3 regions of the Kluyvera sp. CRP genome follow, and region 2 is predicted to be linked to each of the others. Evidence: predicted binding sites of a transcription regulator. Region 2 holds the regulator's gene; each other region holds the start of a gene.

Region 1 (4,191 bases), 760 kb from region 2:
ATGATGGCGCACGACGGCCTGAAGGCCAGCGCGGCGGCGATGCAGGTGGGCTACGAGAGCGCGTCGCAGTTCAGTCGAGAGTTTAAACGGTTTTTCGGCCTGACGCCGGGCGAGGATGCGGCAAGACTGCGCGGAATGTAACGGTTAGGCCTGATAAGCGTAGCACCATCAGGCTACGCTGCTGCACATTGCCGGATGCGGCGTAAACGCCTTATCCGGCCTACAGATTGTACGGCGCCGCGATCAGGCGTCGCAGTATTTTTTCTTGATAACCACGATCACCGTGCCGAGCAGCCCGGCAACCAGCAGGAAGATCGGCAGCACCATCAGGAACGTCATCACCTGATCTTCATGACGCTTCACAAACGGAATCATACTGATGGCATAGCCAAAGCCTGTGACCACGCCAACCCACAGCAGCGCGCTCAGCCAGTTAAACAACTGGAAGCGGCGGTTAGGCAGACCGGAAATTCCCGCCATCGTTGGCAGCAGTGTGCGCACGAACGCCAGGAAGCGACCCGCGAGCAGCGCCAGCAGACCGTGACGGTCAAACATGCAGGTCGCGCGCTGGTGGTATTTGTCCGGCAGTTGCGCCAGCCAACCTTTCACGACGTTAGTGTTGCCCAACCAGCGCCCCTGGATGTAACTCAACCAGCAGCCAAGGCTGGCGGCCGTCGTCAGAATGACGAGGGTAGGGACGTAGCCCATGACGCCCTTGGCAATGAGCGCTCCCGCCAATAGCAACAGGCTATCACCGGGTAAAAATGATGCGGGGAGCAGGCCGTTTTCCAGAAACAACGTGGCAAACATGACCAGATAAACGACTCCCACGACGTGCGGATTCGCCAGTGCAGCAAAATCGTGCTGCCAAAGCGCGGCGACAATATCTTGAATAACGACCATGGACATTCCTGTGGAACAGCGTTTTCGCCTATTGTACGCCCGAATTCTGAAGAACACCTTGATCCCGGACGCAACAAATGAAGCCGCATTGTTCAGTCTGGCTGACAACCGGGTACATAGGTTTACGCCTGGCGGTGATGTGAACTCGGGAACCGACTGTTCTCAACATCGGTGGCGCCTCCGCTGGACGCGCCAAAAATATTGCTAACCCACCCGGCACTGACCGTACCGGGCTCAGGCTATGTTACACGATGCGGGCGAATCCTGCCGCTAAATCCGCAATCAGATCGTCAACGTTTTCCAAACCAATGTGCAGGCGAATGAGCGTACCTTCAAAATCAATCACCCCGTCCGGACGAATGCTGGCCAGCTCTTCCGGCTGATTAGCCAGAATCAGCGATTCGAAGCCGCCCCAGGAATAGGCCATGCTGAACAGCGAGAAGTGGTCGAGATAGTTTGCCAACTCTTCATTATTCAGGCGCTTGTTCAGTACGAAGGAGAACAGGCCGCTGCTGCCGGTGAAGTCGCGTTTCCAGAATTCATGCCCTTTGCTGCCCGGTAACGCCGGATGATTGACGCGCGCCACCTGCGGCTGTTGCGCCAGCCATTCGGCGACTTTCAGGCTGCTTTCATGGTGCTGACGCAGACGCACGCCGAGCGTGCGCAGGCCGCGGCTGGTCATATAGGCCGTGTCGGCGTCGAGCATCTGCCCCATCAAATAGGCATTCTCACGCAGTTGTGCCCAGCAGCGCTCGTTCGATACCGCCGTGCCGACCATGGCATCTGAGTGACCAATCAGATACTTGGTGCCCGCCTGAATCGAAATATCGATGCCAAAATCGAGCGCCTTAAACAGCACGCCTGCCGCCCAGGTGTTGTCGATCATGATGATGGCTTCAGGGGCGACGCTGCGAACGGCGGAAACGATCGCCGGGATGTCGTGAACTTCCATGGTGATGGAACCCGGAGATTCGAGGAACACGATTCTGGTGTTCGGCTGAATCAGATTTGCAATCTCTGCGCCAATCATGGGGTCGAACCAACTGGTGGTGACGCCGAGCTTACGGAGAATTTTGGTGCAAAAATCCTGGCTCGGTTCATAGGCGGTGTTGGTCATCAGCACGTGGTCGCCCTGTTCAACGAAGGCCAGGATAGTATTCGCCACCGCCGCCGCGCCGCAGGGGAAGAGGGCGCAGCCGGCGCCGCCTTCAAGCTCACACATGGCTTCCTGTAGCGAGAAATGGGTGAGCGTGCCGCGACGGCCATAAAACAGCTCGCCGTTAGCGCGGTTGTGGGTCGCATGCTTCTTGGCGGCGACCGTGTCAAAAACCAGCGACGAGGCGCGTTGAATCACGCTGTTCACCGATCCCTGGGTGTACTTTTTGCTGCGTCCGGCGTTAACCAGCGCGGTATCGAGGTGCTTGTCTGCCATGTTGGGTATACCTGTTTTTATACGTCTGGACGTCTAAATTATCACGATTGCCTCGGCGATGTAGCGTTCCTCGTGCATACAGCAGAAAATTTTGCCAAAAACCGTGCAGAAAACTTTTTTACTGCGTAAGCGCAAGGAAAGTAAGTGTGATTTGAGTCAATATGTAAATACTAATGAGAACTACTATCAATTCGGCGTTGTTTTGATATTATTGTGCTCAGATTTTGTGATTTACGTCCTGGAGATACACAGTGGGTAATAATTTGATGCAGGCGGATCTCTCCGTTTGGGGTATGTATCATCATGCCGACATCGTGGTTAAAGTGGTCATGATTGGCTTGATACTGGCATCCGTCGTCACCTGGGCAATTTTCTTCAGTAAAGGTGCAGAGCTCCTTTCTCACAAGCGCCGCCTCAAGCGCGAGCAGAAACTGTTAGCGGATGTGCGTTCCCTCAATCAGGCGCACGAAACGGCCGCCGCGTTTGACGCGCAGAGCCTGAGTAGCCAGTTAATCAACGAAGCGCAGAACGAGCTGGAGCTCTCTGCGGGTTCGGAAGATAACGAAGGGATTAAAGAACGTACCGGTTTCCGCCTGGAGCGTCGTGTGGCGGCGGTAGGCCGTCATATGGGACGCGGTAACGGTTTCCTGGCGACTATCGGCGCTATCTCTCCGTTCGTCGGCCTGTTCGGTACCGTGTGGGGCATCATGAACAGCTTTATCGGTATCGCCCAGACGCAAACCACGAATCTGGCCGTTGTGGCGCCAGGTATCGCAGAAGCGCTGCTGGCAACGGCTATTGGCCTGTTCGCCGCGATTCCGGCGGTGGTTATCTATAACGTCTTCGCGCGCCTCATCGGTGGCTTCAAAGCTAACCTGAGCGATGTGGCTGCGCAGGTTCTGCTGCTGCAGAGTCGCGATCTGGATCTGAGCGCCAGCGGCGTGCATCCGGTTCGTACCGCCCAGAAATTACGAGTAGGTTAATGCCCTATGGCAATGCGTCTTAATGAAAATCTGGACGATACCGGCGAAATGCATGAAATCAACGTGACGCCGTTTATCGACGTCATGTTGGTTCTGTTGATTATCTTTATGGTCGCCGCGCCGTTGGCGACGGTTGATGTCAAAGTCAATCTGCCGGCCTCCTCCAGCCAGCCGCAGCCGCGCCCGGAAAAACCGGTCTACCTGTCGGTGAAAGCGGATAAATCGATGTTCCTCGGTAACGACCCCATTACCGATGACAGCATGGTGCCGGCGCTGGATGCGCTGACGGAAGGCAAGAAAGACACCACGATCTTCTTCCGCGCCGATAAAACGGTAGACTATGAAACGATGATGAAGGTCATGGATACCCTGCATCAGGCCGGCTATCTGAAGATTGGACTGGTTGGCGAAGAGACCGTCGCGAAAAAATAATCTCATCCCGGATGGCGCATTCAGCGCCATCCGTTATTCTTCTCTTAGTAATATAATATTTATCTTAAGTCTAATTTCAGCGAGTCATATCTGAAATTATTTAAATAATATTTAGCAGTGCTTAAGTGTTGCAATATATTTTAAATATCAGAGTGGCTAGTCTTAAATAACCTTCCTACGCTTAATTCTGAACGCTAACAATAATATATATCTACAGCGGACGGAAAATATCATGGGCATAATAACTTTGCGACAAGCTGATAGCTCGCATCGCGACTTGATCTCGTTATCCTCGATTCGTCAAAGAGCAGACCGGCTATTATTGGTGCTGGCCTGGGTGATGTGGGCCGTTTCGCTGGGCGTGGGCTGGATGAATGATAACACCAGTCTGGCGCTGCTGGTGGCGACGATTCTGGCGGGGCTTGCCACCCTGATGACGCT
Region 2 (4,191 bases):
AGCCACGGTGATGCGCGAGTATCTGCATGAAGAAGGCGTGATTCAGTTTCTGCTGAAGTCGTTTGTTGACGGTGCCTGGCGCTTTAACGTGCCGGTGCTGTGGGAGCAATATCCCCATATCGTCGGCTGGGAAACCATTCCGGCCTGGGAACACCCTGCGCTGTTTATTCCCGGCGGCAATTCACCGTATATCACCGAAGCCTATCGTGACGATCTGCTGGCGCAGTTCCCGCAGGCGAAAGCGCACGTGATTGCCGGGGCGGGTCACTGGGTTCACGCCGAAAAACCGGACGCCGTGCTGCGCGCCATTCGCCGTTACCTCGCTGAGTGATTAAAAATGCATCGACCGCGCGCCAGAATGGCCGTGGTCGTTGGCGTGCGGGTTCCACTGTTGTATGATTGCGCGCTGTCTGCACCGGGCACCGTCCGGTAGCTTGTTTCCCCGAAGTCACTCAGAACCATGGCAAAAGAACAAACGGACCGTACGACATTAGATTTGTTCGCAAATGAGCGTCGGCCGGGAAGACCCAAAACCAATCCGCTTTCGCGTGACGAACAGCTCCGCATTAATAAGCGCAATCAGCTCAAACGCGACAAAGTTCGTGGGCTTAAGCGCGTCGAGTTAAAGCTAAACAGCGACGCCGTTGATGCGCTCAACGAGCTGGCGGCAGCCCGTGACATGAGCCGCAGCGAACTCATCGAAGAGATGCTGATGAGCCAACTGGCGCTGCTGCACGGACAAGGGAAAGTCTGAAATATCCCCCCAGAACGCACTTTCATGTAGCAGAGTGTGCAGTACGGCACGATAGCTGTTTCCGCCCGCTTCTCTGTTCTGCTATGATTGCCCTTATCTGTGGGCAATAAGCCACCACCATATCATTAAGTTTCAAGAGGTTATTTTACTCATGGCAATCGTTGGCATCTTCTTCGGTAGCGACACCGGGAACACCGAAAATATCGCAAAAATGATTCAAAAACAGCTTGGTAAAGATGTCGCTGACGTTCACGACATTGCCAAGAGCAGCAAAGAAGACCTGGCAGGCTACGATATCCTGCTGCTGGGTATCCCAACCTGGTACTACGGTGAAGCACAGTGCGACTGGGACGATTTCTTCCCGTCTCTGGAAGAAGTTGACTTCAACGGTAAGCTGGTCGCCCTCTTCGGCTGTGGCGATCAGGAAGACTACGCGGAGTACTTCTGCGATGCGCTGGGTACGATTCGCGACATCATCGAGCCAAACGGCGCGACCATCGTTGGTCACTGGCCAACCGCAGGCTACCACTTCGAAGCGTCGAAAGGCCTGGCCGATGACGACCACTTCGTGGGTCTGGCGATTGACGAAGACCGCCAGCCGGAGCTGACCGCTGAACGCGTTGAAAAATGGGTTAAGCAGGTTGCTGAAGAGCTGCACCTCGACGAAATCAAAAACGCCTGATGATATTGAGGCGCGATAACAAATCGCGCCTCATTAATAGGTAAAAGCAATCAAAATAATAGCTACATTTTTTTAACTTTTCAGCGCATACCTGTACAATATCTTCTGATTTAGCGTAGGTTCATCGCTCTGTTTGTCGGTGACGCCTCGTTTTTGAAAGCTTAGTTTACCCAAGCCTTGCTGTTTTCATTTATCCAGGGTCATTCTATAATGAGACGCATTAAAACGGGTGAATTCTCTGTGATACTTTCGCTGATGGAAGTTAATCGTTTAGCAACAGGACAGATTCCGCATGACTGACAATAATACCGCATTAAAGAAGGCTGGCCTGAAAGTCACACTTCCACGGTTAAAGATTCTGGAAGTTCTTCAGGAACCGGATAACCACCATGTCAGCGCGGAAGACTTATACAAACGCCTGATCGACATGGGTGAAGAAATTGGCCTGGCCACGGTTTATCGTGTCCTGAACCAGTTTGATGACGCGGGCATCGTGACCCGTCATAATTTTGAAGGCGGCAAATCCGTTTTCGAACTGACCCAGCAGCATCACCACGATCACCTTATTTGCCTCGACTGTGGCAAAGTGATCGAGTTCAGCGACGAATCTATCGAAGCTCGCCAGCGTGAAATTGCCGCCAAACACGGAATTCGTCTGACCAACCACAGCCTTTATCTTTATGGCCACTGCGCTGAAGGCGACTGCCGTGAAGATGAACATGCTCACGATGGTGTAGAGAAGTAACTTCCCCCCTCGTTAAAAAGCCAGCGCCATGCGTTGGTTTTTTTTTGCCCTTCGTTCGCATTCAGCCATAAAAAAACCGCTGCAAGCAGCGGTTTTTTCAGTTATTAGCATTCGCCTTATCTTATGGCTTCACGGTGTTATTGCTGCGAATTTCCTGCCACATCTTATCGCATTTGGCTTTTACGGCCTGGTCGTTACCGGTACGGGTTGCCTGAATACACTGCTGGTAATCCAGCACGCGTACGGATTCCTGATTAGCAAACTGTTCATGCTGTTTCTCTTTTTTCAGCACGTTCAGCACGCTCTGGCAGGCCTGGATTTTGTCCGGATTGCCTTCAGCGGTGTTAATGCACGCGCTGTAGGCATCCTTCAGCTTACTGTCTTCTTTCGGCGTGGATGGCTGAGCGCAAGCGGTAAGGCCAGCGGCCATCAGGGCAACAATAATCAGTTTTTTCATACGATGAGCCTCTTAGCGGCGGCAGAGGCTTCCCCCTGCCGCATCATGCATCAGAAAATAGTGAACGGTGCGATAACCATGAATTTCACGTCACGCTCATCCTGGAAGATGTTGCCGTAACCACCGCCCCAGCTTGGGATGTCGGAGTGGTTGTCGTACTGAGTGAAGTGCAGTTTGAAGAGGGTACCCTTCGCGCGGCCTTCCTGTACGGTATACATGGCATCCAGGCTGTATGCAGATTCTCTGATCGTATTGTTTTTGTTGTAGTAGGCATCCGGGTTCATCTGCCAGGTCGCTGGTTTCGCATCCCATGCATAGACGTAGGATGCACCCACTGCCCAGCCAGGAAGATTCCAGTTCTTCAGGTCATACATACCACCGAAGAAGACCGCTTTTTCGCCGTTGGCGTTGAAGTCAGAGCGGTTATCCCACCAGATATCCAGACGACCGTTAGATGACGCGTAGGTCGGGGTCATACGCTGCAGGAAGTAGCCCTGCTGACCGTCAGCCTTAACCCAGGTCCCTTCCAGACGGAAGTCGAACACTTCGTTCAGCTTATAGCCAAATGTTAACGCCTGCAGCCACGCGGTGCCGTCGTAAATGTCGTTCACGCCGTGATCGCTCACTTTGTCACGGGTACCGTAGAACTGGTAGCTGGTGGTCAGCGGGCCGCCAGGGATATCAAATTTGTAGCTTGCTTTGGCGAAGTACTGGTCGACATAACCTTCCGCCTGACCGAATGCCGCTTCCAGCACCAGGTCATTTTTAAAATCGTATTTCGCACCAATAGAGTGCAGGTAATCAACTTTGGTCTTCTTATCATTCTGATAGAAGTTATCCATCTCCAGATGCCATGGCGCCTTATACTCATTGGTCCACATGTAGGAGAAGCTCAGCGCGCCATTGTCGCCGTAGTCAAAGTTTGCCCCGGCTTCAGCGCCCTGGTAAGTACCCGGCATAAAGCTCCAGTGCGGTGCCAGCAGGGTTTGACCGGTTGGTTGAATGTAACCCGCACGCGCCCAGGTTGGGCCAAGTTTAAATTTAGCTGCCGCTTTATACAGGCTGATACCGCTCTTATCGCCGCTGTAATCTTCGCTATAGCCTTTATTTTTTGACGAGAATGCAATTTCGTTCGGGTGACCGCTTTCGCTACTTTCCGCCATTTCAATCGCGGTAAAAGCAGCAATATCAATACCGAACATGTCAGCCGCATAACCCGACTGGAAGTCGAGGTTGGCGTTCCAGGTGGAGTGAGAAAGGTTGGTTTTATATTTGTCGTGGTCGGTCACATCTTTACGGTCACGCTCACGCTGCCAGTAGTAGATGCCGCCGGTTAATGTTGAATCATCAATGAACCCTTCTGCCTTCGCTTCCGGAGTCATCACAAAGCCTGACATTGCTGTCACACCGGCGATAGCCAGCGCCAGCGTACTACGTTTGCCACTAAACGTACGCATAGTTATATCCTCTTTGACTTTTAAAAATGCCGCTGCAAAGCAGAAGCAAAAAAATAAAACGCTAAAAAATGAACTTCTGGAAAAAAGGTGTTTCAG
Region 3 (4,191 bases), 790 kb from region 2:
GCACCACCTCCCGCTCAATGGGTGGCTGATCGCCATGGAAAGAATCAGTATTGTTGAACGCCCGGACTGGCGTGAAAAAGCGACCGAATACGGTTTTAACTTCCACACCATGTACGGTGAGCCGTACTGGAGCGAGGAAGCGTACTACAAGCTCACCCTCGCGCAGGTGGAAAAACTGGAAGACGTCACCGCAGAGATTCACCAGATGTGCCTGAAGGTGGTCGAGCGCGTCATCGCCAGCGATGAGCTGATGACCAAATTCCGTATTCCAAAGCACACCTGGGGCTTTGTCCGCCAGTCCTGGCAGACCAACCAGCCGTCTCTCTATTCACGCCTGGACCTGGCGTGGGATGGCAAAGGTGAGCCGAAGCTGCTGGAGAATAACGCCGACACGCCAACCTCGCTGTATGAAGCGGCATTTTTCCAATGGATCTGGCTGGAAGATCAGCTGAACGCCGGCAATCTGCCAGCCGGCAGCGACCAGTTCAACAGCCTGCAGGAAAAGCTGATCGATCGCTTCAACGAACTGCGCGAACAGCACGGATTCCAGCTGCTGCACATGACCTGCTGCCGCGATACCGTAGAAGATCGCGGCACCGTTCAGTATCTACAGGACTGCGCGGCGGAAGCGGGTGTCGCAACCGAATTCCTCTACATAGAAGATATCGGCCTGGGTGAGAAAGGCCAGTTTACCGATCTGCAGGATCAGGTGATCGGCAATCTGTTCAAGCTCTATCCGTGGGAATATATGCTGCGCGAGATGTTCTCCACCAAGCTGGAAGACGCTGGCGTGCGCTGGCTGGAGCCGGCGTGGAAGAGCATCATCTCTAACAAAGCGCTGCTGCCGCTACTGTGGGAGATGTTCCCGGATCACCCGAACCTGCTCCCGGCCTACTTCGCCGAAGACGATCATCCGCAGATGGACAAATTTGTGGTGAAACCGATCTTCTCTCGCGAAGGCGCGAACATTTCGATCGTTGAGAACGGCAAAACCATCGAGCAGGTCGAAGGCCCGTACGGCGAAGAAGGGATGATCGTCCAGCAGTTCCATCCGCTGCCGAAGTTTGGCGACAGCTATATGCTGATCGGCAGCTGGCTGATTAACGATCAGCCAGCCGGAATCGGTATTCGTGAGGACAGAGCGCTGATCACTCAGGATCTTTCACGCTTCTATCCGCACATCTTCGTCGAGTAATCGTCAGCCAATCACCACCGACAGCATACTCAGCGAGCCCATTTCGATACCGTCTACCGGGATCGTGATGGGCTCTTCGCCATCCCATGCGCCCAGCACGTACAGCAGCGGCAAGAAGTGATCTGCCGTCGGGTTAGAGAGCGACCCACCTTCATGCGACAGGTAGTTCACCAACGGATGCTGCTCCACCGGTCCTTTCCAGTCCAGATTCGCCTTCACATAATCGTTAAAGGAGCTGGCCCACGGGTATGGCGTAGAGTCACCGTGCCATTTCGCAGTGCGCAGGTTGTGCACTACGTTACCGCTCGCCACCAGCATAATGCCTTCGTCGCGCAGGCTGGCCAGCTTACGGCCCATCTCAAAATGCCACGCCGCTGGTTTGGTGCTGTCGATGCTCAGCTGCACCATCGGGATATCCGCATTCGGGTACATTTTGATCAGCACGCCCCAGGAACCGTGGTCAAAGCCCCAGGCTTCTTTATCCAGCGCCACCGGGACCGGAGCCAGCAACTCAACCAACCGCTGCGCGAGTTCAGGGGAACCTGGCGCCGGGTAATGGGTATCGTACAGCGCCTGCGGGAAGCCGCCAAAGTCATGAATCGTCTTCGGTGTTTCCATCGCCGTCACCCCTGTGCCGCGGGTAAACCAGTGCGCGGAGACCACGACAATCGCTTTCGGACGCGGCAGCGTCTCGCCCAGGTGCTGCCAGGTACGGGTATAGAGGTTATCTTCCAGTACGTTCATGGGGCTACCGTGACCTAAAAACAGTGCTGGCATTCGGCTATGAGACATGGTGTTATCCTTCCAGAGGCATTGATTTGATAACACCACATTAACCTGTTTTCAGTGAGGATAAACTCAGATAAGCGTGATGATGATCTTCAGAAAATTTGAATGTAAGGATGACGTAAAGAGTGCGTTCAGCTCTCGCAAGGGAAAACGATTTTCAATATTATGAATGATAATCATTATCATAAGGAGTAAACCATGTCGGTTCCGCTGATTCTGACATTATTGGCCGGGGCGGCGACGTTCATCGGCGCTTTTCTTGGGGTGATTGGTCAGAAACCTTCTAACCGCGTGCTGGCGTTTTCCCTCGGCTTCGCCGCCGGGATTATGCTGCTCATCTCCCTGATGGAGATGCTGCCGGCTGCGCTTGATGCCCCAGGCATGTCGCCGGTGCTCGGTTACGGCATGTTTGTCGTTGGCCTGCTTGGCTACTTCGCCCTCGACAGGATGCTGCCGCATGCCCATCCGCAGGATCTGATGCAAAAGAACACGCAGCCGCTGCCGCGCAATATTCGTCGCACCGCCGTGCTGCTCACGTTGGGTATCAGCCTGCATAACTTCCCGGAAGGGATCGCCACTTTCGTCACCGCCAGCAATAATCTTGAGCTGGGCTTTGGCATTGCGCTGGCCGTGGCGCTGCACAATATCCCGGAAGGGCTGGCGGTCGCCGGGCCGGTGTACGCCGCCACGGGTTCAAAGCGTAAAGCGGTATTCTGGGCGGGCATTTCCGGTATGGCCGAAATTCTCGGCGGCGTGCTGGCCTGGGCCATTCTGGGCAGTATGGTGTCGCCGGTAGTTATGGCGGCAATTATGGCGGCGGTCGCCGGCATCATGGTCGCCCTTTCCGTCGATGAGTTGATGCCGCTGGCGAAAGAGATAGATCCTAACAATAATCCCAGCTACGGCGTGCTGTGCGGCATGTCGGTGATGGGAATGAGCCTGGTGGTGCTGCAATCGGTAGGGATTGGATAAAACACGGCCAGATAACTAAAAATACCTTCAAGGGAGCGCAAATCGCGCTCCCATTTATTATAGAAATATAATCCACGACACACACTTTAAACCGCCTTGAAATAAATATCTGGAATATAAATTTATTCTTATTTCTCATCTCTCCCATCAAAAAAAAGTGCCGAGTGTCTTATTATCCCATATAAGATTAAATAACTTACTTTGTGTTAGTGGTTATATTAAAAAGAACAGCCCATAAATGATAAAAATTCATTATCAATGATAATGTTTTTATTTATCAGCAACGAAATATGAGAAGTAAATATAATTAACCAGCAATGCTACAATCAAGGACCTTGATATGAAAATGGGAAAAACTGTGCTGTTCGCGATGGTTGCGGCAGCGTTAACCTCTTCTTCCGCTTTCGCCGCAGTCGACGGTGGCTCGGGCAAAATTACCTTTACCGGTGATGTCATCAGCGCGCCTTGCGCTATCAAAGCGGAAGACGTTGACAAGCAGGTCGATCTCGGTGAAGTGCCGGCCAGCTACATCAATTCAAAGGGCCACTCTGATGCCGTTGATGCCAGTATTCATCTGGTCGATTGCGATCTACCGAACTCCGACAATGGCGAAGGCACCGAAACGAAAGTCACCAAAGTGGATGTGACCTTTACCAGTACTGCGGTGACTACTGAAGGTGAGAACCTGCTCTCCAACACCATGACCGGTGGCGCGACGGGCGTCGGCGTCCGCCTGCTGGATGGCGAGGGTCAGAATATTACTCTCGGCACCGCGAAAACAGTGACGCTGGTGCAGGCATCCTCCGAACAAACCCTGCCATTCCAGGCCTATATGGAACTGGTCGATAGCACAAAAGCCACGCCAGCTACACCGGGCGCAGTGGCTTCAAATGCCACTTACGTACTGTCATATAAGTAATCTATCCAGGGTGGCGGCGACCGCCACCCTTTATTAGATAAATCAGGTAGGGATGCCGTGAATACCGCTAAAATTGCTGTATCTTGCTGCGGCTTATTATTTATATTTTCCGCAAGCGCCACTGAATTCAACCTTAACGTACTGGATAAATCCATGCGTGACAGCGTTGATATATCCCTGCTTAAAGATAAACCGACCACGCTGCCAGGAAATTATTTTGTGGCCGTGACCGTCAATAAAAATCAAATTTCCTCCGGCCGTTTACTCCGCTGGAGAAAACAGGACGCAGACGTTTTGCCCTGTATTCCTGTCGATC

What was found. The regulator Fur, encoded in region 2, represses iron uptake genes when iron is present. The targets are predictions, from matches to a motif close to ATAATAATGAGAACNACTATCAA.
Region 1: the regulator Fur is predicted to act here: its motif matches at 2,503-2,525, upstream of exbB (tol-pal system-associated acyl-CoA thioesterase).
Region 3: the regulator Fur is predicted to act here: its motif matches at 2,154-2,176, upstream of zupT (zinc transporter ZupT).

Annotation. Positions count from the first base shown of each region.
Region 1 covers NZ_CP082841.1:1,868,027-1,872,217, forward strand. The annotation lists gene K7B04_RS08770 (AraC family transcriptional regulator) at 1-141, shown strand, start outside; gene yghB (DedA family general envelope maintenance protein YghB) at 244-903, opposite strand; gene metC (cystathionine beta-lyase) at 1,148-2,335, opposite strand; gene exbB (tol-pal system-associated acyl-CoA thioesterase) at 2,587-3,318, shown strand; gene exbD (TonB system transport protein ExbD) at 3,325-3,750, shown strand; gene K7B04_RS08795 (methyl-accepting chemotaxis protein) at 3,983-4,191, shown strand, end outside.
Region 2 covers NZ_CP082841.1:2,623,700-2,627,890, reverse strand. The annotation lists gene ybfF (esterase) at 1-331, shown strand, start outside; gene ybfE (LexA regulated protein) at 461-754, shown strand; gene fldA (flavodoxin FldA) at 906-1,436, shown strand; gene fur (ferric iron uptake transcriptional regulator) at 1,729-2,181, shown strand; gene chiQ (ChiQ/YbfN family lipoprotein) at 2,303-2,638, opposite strand; gene chiP (chitoporin) at 2,689-4,095, opposite strand.
Region 3 covers NZ_CP082841.1:1,833,330-1,837,520, reverse strand. The annotation lists gene K7B04_RS08640 (DUF1190 family protein) at 1-29, shown strand, start outside; gene K7B04_RS08635 (glutathionylspermidine synthase family protein) at 35-1,195, shown strand; gene ygiD (4,5-DOPA dioxygenase extradiol) at 1,199-1,987, opposite strand; gene zupT (zinc transporter ZupT) at 2,183-2,956, shown strand; gene K7B04_RS08620 (fimbrial protein) at 3,297-3,875, shown strand; gene K7B04_RS08615 (fimbria/pilus outer membrane usher protein) at 3,933-4,191, shown strand, end outside.